DNA from 3 places in the Clostridium sp. CM036 genome. Region 2 is predicted to be linked to each of the others. Evidence: riboswitches for the same ligand, from Rfam matches in the RefSeq annotation. Region 2 holds a riboswitch; each other region holds the start of a gene.
The links. A riboswitch is a leader RNA that binds a small molecule or an ion and turns the genes downstream of it on or off. The one in region 2 is predicted to bind thiamine pyrophosphate.
Positions count from the first base shown of each region.

Region 1 (3,180 bases), 360 kb from region 2:
GCGATGGCTGAAGTTAATGCTACGGCGTCTGATATAGCAGCAATAGGTATTACAAATCAAAGAGAAACTACTGTAGTTTGGGATAGACGAACGGGAGTTCCGGTATACAATGCAATTGTATGGCAATGTAGAAGAACTGCAGAGACTTGTGATGAATTAACACAAAAAGGATTTGATAAAATTGTTAGAGCTAAAACGGGATTGATTTTAGACGCTTATTTTTCTGGAACAAAAATAAAATGGATATTGGACAATGTAGAAGGCGCTAGAGCAGAAGCTGAAGCAGGAAATTTATTGTTTGGCAATATAGATACTTGGTTAATTTGGAATTTAACAAAAGGAAAAACATATGTAACAGACTATTCTAATGCTTCAAGAACAATGCTATTTAATATTCATGAACTTACATGGGATGACGAAATTTTAGAAACATTGAACATACCAAAATCAATGCTCCCAGAAGTAAAACCTTCAAGTTGTGTATATGGCAACACCGATATTTCATTGTTTGGAGGGGAAATTCCAATTGCTGGAGCGGCTGGAGACCAACAAGCGGCATTATTTGGACAAACTTGCTATTCACCAGGAACAGCTAAAAACACATATGGGACAGGCTGCTTCATGCTTATGAATACAGGAGACAAAGCAATTCAATCTAAACAGGGATTACTTACAACGATTGCTTGGGGAATAGATGGAAAAGTAGAGTATGCTCTTGAGGGTAGTGTATTTATAGCTGGAGCAGCTATACAATGGTTAAGAGATGAGCTACGCATGATTGACAATGCTGCTGATTGCGAAGAATATGCTAATGCGGTAGAAGATACAAATGGAGTATATGTAGTTCCGGCTTTTGTTGGACTTGGAGCACCATATTGGGATCCTTATGCAAGAGGAACAATTGTAGGTCTTACAAGAGGAGCAAAGAAAGAACATTTAATAAGAGCAACTCTCGAAGCGCTTGCTTACCAAACACATGATGTTTTAAAAGCAATGCAAGAAGATTCTGGAATTATACTTACAGAACTTAAAGTAGATGGAGGAGCTTGCAATAACAATTTCTTAATGCAGTTTCAATCTGATATTTTAAACGTTCAAGTAGACAGACCAGAGGTTACTGAAACTACAGCACTCGGTGCGGCTTATCTTGCAGGGCTAGCAGTAGGATATTGGAAGAGCAAAGATGAAGTAGCAAAGCATTGGGCAATATCAAGAAGTTTCAAACCTAGTATGACAGAAGAAAAAAGAAAAGAATTACTTCATGGATGGCATATAGCTGTTAAAAGATCAGGCATAAAACTTGAATAGTAGTAACGAAATATTAATTGTTAATAATAATTTGTTATGCTATTATTAACATATGAAATATAAAAGAATAACCTAACACAGGGGAGTTGGATAGGCCAACTGAGAGAAAGAACTTTAATTCTTTGACCCTATAACCTGATCTGGATAATGCCAGCGTAGGAAGTTGTTTATTGGTGTATTATATATGTATATATTTTTATATATCAAGATAATTTAAACACGAATCCTATGGGTTTGTGTTTTTTGTTTTATAAATAAAATGGATGAATAGTGCCGCAGGTGATGATTTAACATTTAAAAAATAATTATTTTAGGAGGGAATTGATATGAAAAAAGTTTTAACTATAGCAGGTTCTGACAGCTCAGGAGGAGCAGGTGTACAGGCAGATTTAAAAAGCTTAAGTGCGAGTGGCGTATACGGGATGAGTGTAATTACAGCGATAACAGCACAAAATACTATGGGGGTTTTTGCAGTGCAAGACTTGGGCGAAGAAATCATCAAGGCACAAATTGATGCTATTTTTACAGACATAGTTGTAGATGCGGTTAAAATTGGTATGGTTTCTGTGATCTCAACTATTGATGTGATAAGTGAGAAATTAAAACAATACAAGCCTAAAAACGTAGTACTCGATCCCGTAATGATCTCAAAAAGCGGTTATTCACTGTTAAAGCCAGAGTCAAAAACGGCTTTGGTTAAAAAATTAATTCCACTAGCGTCAATTATTACACCTAATGTCCCAGAGGCTGAAGAAATTTTAAAAGAAGTAAATTCAGATATTACGAGCATTGAAACAGTAGTAGATATGGAAAGTGCAGCAAAAGAAATGTACAAGCTAGGATGCAAAAATGTGCTTTTAAAGGGAGGACATATGCAGGGGGAAGCCGTAGATGTGTTTTATGATGGAAGTGAAATTACACATTTTACGTCTGAGAGAATAAATACAAAAAATACTCATGGAACTGGATGTACTTTGTCTTCAGCCATAGCTGCAAATTTGGCGCTTGGCTATAGCATGAAGGATTCAATAAAAAATTCAAAGCAGTATATAACAACTGCTATAAAGCATTCTTTAGATATTGGGCATGGGGTGGGACCTACAAATCATTTCTACGAATTATATAAAAAAGCAGGGATGGCAAATGATTAAGGATAGTGAAAAACTGGATTTTTAGCAGCGAGTTCTGTAAACTTAATAACACAAAGTTTAAGGGGAGTAAATAATGTATTAGTATGTATCATATTTATAGCAGTAGATATTACTTTATAAAACGTTATTTATTACTTGGAGCTACAATGCCCGTTATGATTATTACAGGATTTATATAAACAATAATTTGGAGGATGATGTCAAAATGGAAATTAATAAGAAAATAATTAAATTACTAAACAATTTAAGAGAAAAAACCCCATTGGTGCACCAAATAACAAATTATGTTACCGTTAATGATTGTGCCAATATTACACTAGCAATAGGTGGGTCACCGGTTATGGCGGAGGATATTCATGAAGTTCGCGAGATGGTATCACTTGCATCTTCACTTGTTATAAATATAGGAACATTAAATAGTGTAATTATAGAGGCTATGATTGAGGCAGGAAAGATGGCAAATGAATTAAACATACCTGTTATCTTAGATCCTGTCGGAGTAGGTGCAACAACTTATAGAACAGAAACTTGCAAAAGAATTATAAATGAAGTGAAATTAGCAGTTATTAGAGGGAATTTATCTGAAATAAAAACAATTTATGGTATTAAAACTATAACAAGAGGTGTAGATGCTAGTGAGAGTTTTTCTGTAGATAGTAATGAATTTACAAGAGAGAAAGAAATGGCAAGGAATTTTGCTGTTAAATTTAATACGGTAGTA
Region 1 is NZ_CM143652.1:1,742,174-1,745,353, reverse strand. It holds gene glpK (glycerol kinase GlpK) at 1-1,308, shown strand, start outside; TPP riboswitch at 1,378-1,488, shown strand; gene thiD (bifunctional hydroxymethylpyrimidine kinase/phosphomethylpyrimidine kinase) at 1,635-2,459, shown strand; gene thiM (hydroxyethylthiazole kinase) at 2,665-3,180, shown strand, end outside.
Region 1: linked by a shared signal. The riboswitch ahead of thiD (bifunctional hydroxymethylpyrimidine kinase/phosphomethylpyrimidine kinase) and the one ahead of thiT (energy-coupled thiamine transporter ThiT) in region 2 are both predicted to bind thiamine pyrophosphate.

Region 2 (3,180 bases):
ATATTTGTTGGGGTGCTCAAGCAGGGCTTCATTATCATTACGGAGTGCAAAAACATAAACTTGATAGTAAAGTATTTGGAGTGTTTAAACATAAAATAACAAAGCAAAACGTTAAACTTTTGAGTGGATTTGATGATGAATTTTATGTTCCACATTCAAGACATACTGAAATAAGAAAAGTTGATATTGATAAAATAGATGAGCTTGAAATTTTATCAGAATCTGAGGAATCAGGCATTTACATTGTATCAGCAAAAAAGGGAAGACAAATTTTTATAACCGGGCATTCAGAGTATGATCCATTAACATTAAAAAATGAATATGACAGGGATATAGCAAACGGCTTAAATATAAATGTCCCCAAAAATTATTATCCAAAAGACGATCCATTAAAAATACCTATCGTAAAATGGAGAGGTCACTCAAGTTTGCTTTTTTTAAACTGGTTAAATTATTATGTTTATCAGGAGACACCTTACAATTTGGTGTACCTAGAATAATACATATAAAAGTTGGGCCCCTAGTAACTTAGGGACCCAACTCTAAATATTGAACTTTATTAAAATTTAATCTGTATTAGAAATACGTTTCTTAAATTCTTCCATGTCATGGAATGAACTTATATATACCCTATGTAAGGAAAGTATACCATCCTCTTTGGAAGACCATCTGCCGTCAGTACTAAAAGCCATTGTATACCCTGCTTCTCGTACAGCCTCAATTGAAGTTTTGCTGTATCCACCATAAGGGTAGGAAAAGAATTTTATTTGTTTATTTAATATTTTTTCCAAATCTTTTTTAGATTTAACTAAAGTTTCTAGTTGCTTATCCTTAGGCATCTCTTTTAAATTTTCATGCTTTACGGTATGACTCCCTATTTCCACTCCATATTTTTCCATTTCCACAAGCTGTTTCGAAGTCATATAGTTAGGACTTTTATCAATACTACCAGTAATAACAAAAATTGTTGCTTTAAAATTATACTTTTTCAAAACAGGGAACATATCCGTATAATTATCTTCATAACCATCATCAAAAGTAAGAACTATGGATTTTTCAGGTATTGGTATATCCTTAATAAGATATTCATATAAATTTGTAAGTGTAATAGTATAATAACCATTATCTTTTAAATATTTTAGTTGCTCCTCAAATCTTTTAACAGGAAGACGAATAGGATTATCTTTTTCGTAGTCAATTGAATGGTACATTAAAACTGGAACACTCTTTCCTGAAGCCTTCATAACAGCAGTCTTGTCAAAAGCGGGTATCGAAGAGGTTTGAGCGGGTTCAGCCGGTTTAACGGGTTCAACTGCAGTTGCTGGTTTAACTGGGGCAGTTTTTTTTATTGTAGCAGTCTTCGATCTTGAACACCCCGAAAGAGACATTAAAATAACGAGTGTAAATATTAAAATTATTTTTTTTCTCATAATAACCTCCTTGTATGTATTTTTTCGGAAACACATATTATTTTTTAATCTTCATCATCTAATACAAAACCCCTTAATAATAAATTCCCTGAGTATTTTGTAACCCTAATGCTAAATTGATCACCTTACATTTATTAACTTTATACCATCCAGATTATAAAATCAATCTTTTCCGGTATTTTCTTTATTTTATTATTTTCTTTTAATTCATAAATATCTAAAACAGGTTGTAAAATATAATATACTTCTATATAATTAAATTATAATAATAATATATGTGCTAGGGGTGCCTAATGGCTGAGATATGAATATTTAATTCATTGACCCTTATACCTGATCTGGATAATACCAGCGGAGGAAAGCGGTTATGATGTATAAGTATATTAACTATATTCCTTTTTTGAATATAGTTTTTTTGTTTTTGCCATAATACTTCTGTAGCACAATACATGGAGGCTATAAAAATGACTTTTACCGAAAGAATCGCTGAAATTACAAAAACCCCCATTGCTCTTTTTGCACTATTAGGAGTTTTGTTATTAATCTATGCAGTTTTGAAAGTTAGGAAAATTAAATTTACTACGCAGATGATAACTTTAGTTGGTATATCTCTTGCATTATCTACTGTATTGCAGTTTATTACAATTATAAAATTACCACAAGGTGGTAGCATTACTGCTGGGAGCATGGTTCCAATCATACTTATATCCTTATTTTATGGTCCTGAAGTTGGGTTTTTAACAGGTTTTTTATTTGGAATTATTAATTTTTTAGTAGCACCCTTCGCACTCCATCCAGTGCAAGTACTATTTGATTATCCGCTTCCTTTTATGGCCATTGGAATAGTTGGTTACTTTAGATCACGTAATACTAAGGTCATACTTATTGGCGTAGTCGTAGCAATGCTAGCTAGATTTACATGCCATTTTATTTCTGGAGTAGTGTTCTTCGGAAGCTATGCTCCAAAAGGAACCTCTGTTTATTTATACTCCCTTTTATATAACGGTTCATACCTAAGTGTGGAAACCATTATTACCTGTGTAATTATTGGGCTTCTACCTTTAAAACGATTATCAAAGTTAGCTATAACCAAAGCTCTAAATTAACTCGAAATATATCTACTACCTACTTCACGTTTTTCTTCAACCAAAAGTTATACTAATACATTATTCTGTTCATCATGAAGTTTACTGTATTATATTTAATGCTACGTAATATTAATATTACGTAGCATTAAATATAATAACTTAGAAATTACTATCAATCATCTCTTAACTCTAGCCCACTAAAATGGGCAATTCTGTTAGATTACGTTTTAATCATTCTTTTAGATGAAAGAATACCCATAATACATAAACCAATTATAAAATAAAAAATATAATTATAATTCGCAAGGATATCCATTAGAAGTCCAGAAGCCAACACCCCGATAATGGCTCCTATACCATATGCCGTAAACACAACACCATAATTCTCACTATAATGTTTCGTTCCATACATATCAAGAGTTGAAGTAGGCGCTATAGCTAACCATCCTCCAAGATTAAACCAAAATATCGAAAACGCTATACTAAATAATACTAAACTGCCTTCATTTGCCACTAGCATTAATAATGCTGCGATAATAATTAGTGCGTAAGAAATTAGCATGGCGGTTTTAGACGAGTACTTATCCGTAATCAAGCCAAATATAGGTCTACCTATTCCATTAAAAACTGCAAATACGATCATTAATAAAGCTACTGTTTTT
Region 2 is NZ_CM143652.1:2,100,758-2,103,937, forward strand. It holds gene metA (homoserine O-acetyltransferase MetA) at 1-500, shown strand, start outside; gene ACWJKE_RS09815 (polysaccharide deacetylase family protein) at 567-1,430, opposite strand; TPP riboswitch at 1,703-1,807, shown strand; gene thiT (energy-coupled thiamine transporter ThiT) at 1,895-2,536, shown strand; gene ACWJKE_RS09825 (L-lactate MFS transporter) at 2,739-3,180, opposite strand, start outside.

Region 3 (3,180 bases), 1.1 Mb from region 2:
TTTGCCATTTCAGGATCCGCTTTTAATTTGTTCTCATTGGCTATAATTACCGGAGTATAATAATCTAAATCTTTATTTAATTTTCCAATATCAATATAGTCAATAGGAATATTTTTAAGCTTCGCTTCTATTCCTGTCCATCCATAAAATACCCATTCAATATCAATATTTTTCTTAGTTACAGCAAAGAAATCCTCTGATCCTGCATCTACCATCTTTAGTTTTGAAAAATCCGCATTATCTTTTTCCATAACCGCCTTTAAAATTGCATTTTCAGAAGGCGACCCCCATCCGCCATAGGTTTTTCCTTCAAAATCCTTAGGAGATTTAATATTTTTTTCCTTAGGCGATGCAAACCCGGAAGTATTATGCTGAATAATAGTGGCTATAGCTTTTATTGGAAGTGGATCTTTAGCAGTTCTAGCATAAGTTACATCTTCTTGATAGCTTACGCCAAAATCTCCTTTGCCCGCTGCAATTAAACTTGCAGTACTTCCCTGCGCTGGTTGAATAATTTCCACGTCAAGTCCTTCTTCTTTAAAATATCCATTATCTTTCGCTACATATAATCCAGTATGATTAGTGTTTGGTATCCAATCTAAAATAACAGTAACCTTTTTTAAAGTTTCTTCCTTCTTTACATCTTCTTTTTTTGCAGCACAACCCACAAATAAAACCGTAGTCATTGAAACTGTTAATAATAATGAAATTACTTTCTTTAGCATGATTTTACCTCCAAATAAAATAATATGTCCTATTTAAATTTAGTCATTGTTATCTGCTTTATTTCTAGTCCAAGGAGTAAAAAAATATTGTAATAAATTCAAGAGTCCAAATAGTCCCATGCTTAATATTACAATAATTATAATCACTGCAAAAACTTTATCAAGTGCATATGAATTTTTAGCTCTAATCATATATACCCCAAGCCCCTTATCTCCTCCAAGCCATTCTCCAATAACTGCCCCCATAATACTATAGGTTGCTGCTATTCTAAGGCCCGAAAAAAAATTTACAGTAGAGGATGGCAGCTTCACCATGGTGAAAATTTGAAACTTACTAGCTCCCATAGTCTTTAAAAGGTTTACCATATCCGCGTCTACTGATTCTAATCCATCAATCAAACTAACAACTATAGGGAAAAAGCACACTAACACTACTACAATAATCTTAGGCAATATTCCAAAACCAAACCATATTATGAAAAGTGGTGCTAGCGCAATAATTGGAACAGTTTGAGATACTACTAAAATTGGATATATGCATTTTTTAATGATTTTCACATTATCCATTAAGATGGCTAAAATTAACGCAATCAAAATTGATATTGCGAATCCAATCAAGGCTTCATATAAAGTCGCATAAATATGCTTAGTAATGCTTGGAACTATATTCACCAAGGTACTAATAATATCTTTTGGCGAAGGCAATATGTATTGCGGAACCTTCCATTTGTCTACAGCTATCTGCCATATAAAAAGAATTATTAATTGAAAAACTATAGGAATAAGTTTATTTTCTATACTTATATGTTTTTTCATTCATAGTCACGCCTTCAGCTTTATAATCGATTTTCACTATAGAAACAACCCTACTTGCTCCATGAACTACACAAATTTCCTGGGCCTTTTTTACTATATCTAAAAGCTCATCCATTTCACCTTCCATAGTGGTTTCCATTGGTCCTACCTCATATTTCACTCCACTAGATTGAATATATTCTATAACCTTATCTACTACTGGGTAAATTTTTTCTTCCGCAACCACTGGTATAACTTGAAGACTCACATTTACAACTGACATTTCAATTCCCCCTTATAATATTGTTAAAGTAAAATAAACCCTTTGCTCATTTTTAAGCGAAGGGTTCTATAATCGAATAACTTTGCACCATTTATATATTCTTATTTTAACCTAAATGCAAATTATATTTTCCCTCCGCTGGCATTATCCAATTCAGGTTATAAGGGTCGAAACTTAACTGTTTCCTCTCAGACAAAAATATTGACTCCCCTAGTTTTTAATATTAAATTACTTTACACGTATATACTACCTAAAAATTCTTATAATGTCAAACCATAAAAAACGCATCTTTTATTCAGTGCGTTTTTCTTAACAATCCATATTATCTTCAAACTTTTTAATATTTTCCTTTAGTTCATCTATTTGTTTTTGTAAATCCTTATTATCGCCCTTAGAATTACTGTTTCCATTATCTCCAGATTGATTGCCATCCTGCGATTCAAGATTTTGAGACTGAGCTGCAATTATCAAAATACTCTGCGCCAAACCCGTTAAAAAATTACCTATTACATTTTGTTGATTAACATTAAGTTTTCCAGCAATTATAATCCCTATTACTGTTGCTAATGTGGCTAATTGACAAGGCGTGAATTCTTCTAACTTTTTCATACATTGCCTCTTTTATAAAATGGTTGTAATATATTATATTCTTTTAACAAAAAAAAGTGTAACTAATATTATTTTTTAAATATATGACATGAAGATATTTTTATTCATATATTACTCATAAAGGGGTGATATATATGAATATATACAACAATAGAAGATTTGCAGATATTGTGTTTGAAGGTGGCGGAGTTAAGGGCATCGGTCTTGTAGGTGCCTTAAAAACATTTGAGGATAATGGATATCAATGGAAAAATATTTCAGGAAACTCTGCCGGATCTATTATAGCTGCACTAGTTGCGGTAGGCTACCCAGCTGACGAGATAAAAAAATTAATGCTAAATCTAGACTACACAAAATTTGCTGATAAAAGTCATTTTAATATGCCTATATTCTCTGATGCTTACAATCTACTTTTTAAAAAAGGCATTTATAAAGGTGACTATATAAAAAATTGGATTGACGAAGTTCTATCGCATAAACTTAAGCTTACAAATAGGAAAAAAATAACCTTTGGAGATTTGATTATTCCAGGAGAAAAGGGTATTCTTTTAAATAATAATAAGTATAAAAGAAAATACAAACTGCATATTATAGCAACTGATATTAGCTGTGGAAAGATGCTAATACTACCAGAGGATATTGCGGGATACGGGATAAATCCTGATGAACTTGAAGTAAGTTTGGCAATAAGAATGAGCATATCTATCCCCTATTTTTTTCACCCTGTAAACTTATATAATATAAAGACTAATAAAAAGTCTCTCATTG
Region 3 is NZ_CM143652.1:978,300-981,479, forward strand. It holds gene ACWJKE_RS04685 (ABC transporter substrate-binding protein) at 1-725, opposite strand, end outside; gene ACWJKE_RS04690 (ABC transporter permease) at 765-1,541, opposite strand; gene ACWJKE_RS04695 (thiamine-binding protein) at 1,513-1,803, opposite strand; TPP riboswitch at 1,916-2,025, opposite strand; gene ACWJKE_RS04700 (hypothetical protein) at 2,113-2,412, opposite strand; gene ACWJKE_RS04705 (patatin-like phospholipase family protein) at 2,547-3,180, shown strand, end outside.
Region 3: linked by a shared signal. The riboswitch ahead of ACWJKE_RS04695 (thiamine-binding protein) and the one ahead of thiT (energy-coupled thiamine transporter ThiT) in region 2 are both predicted to bind thiamine pyrophosphate.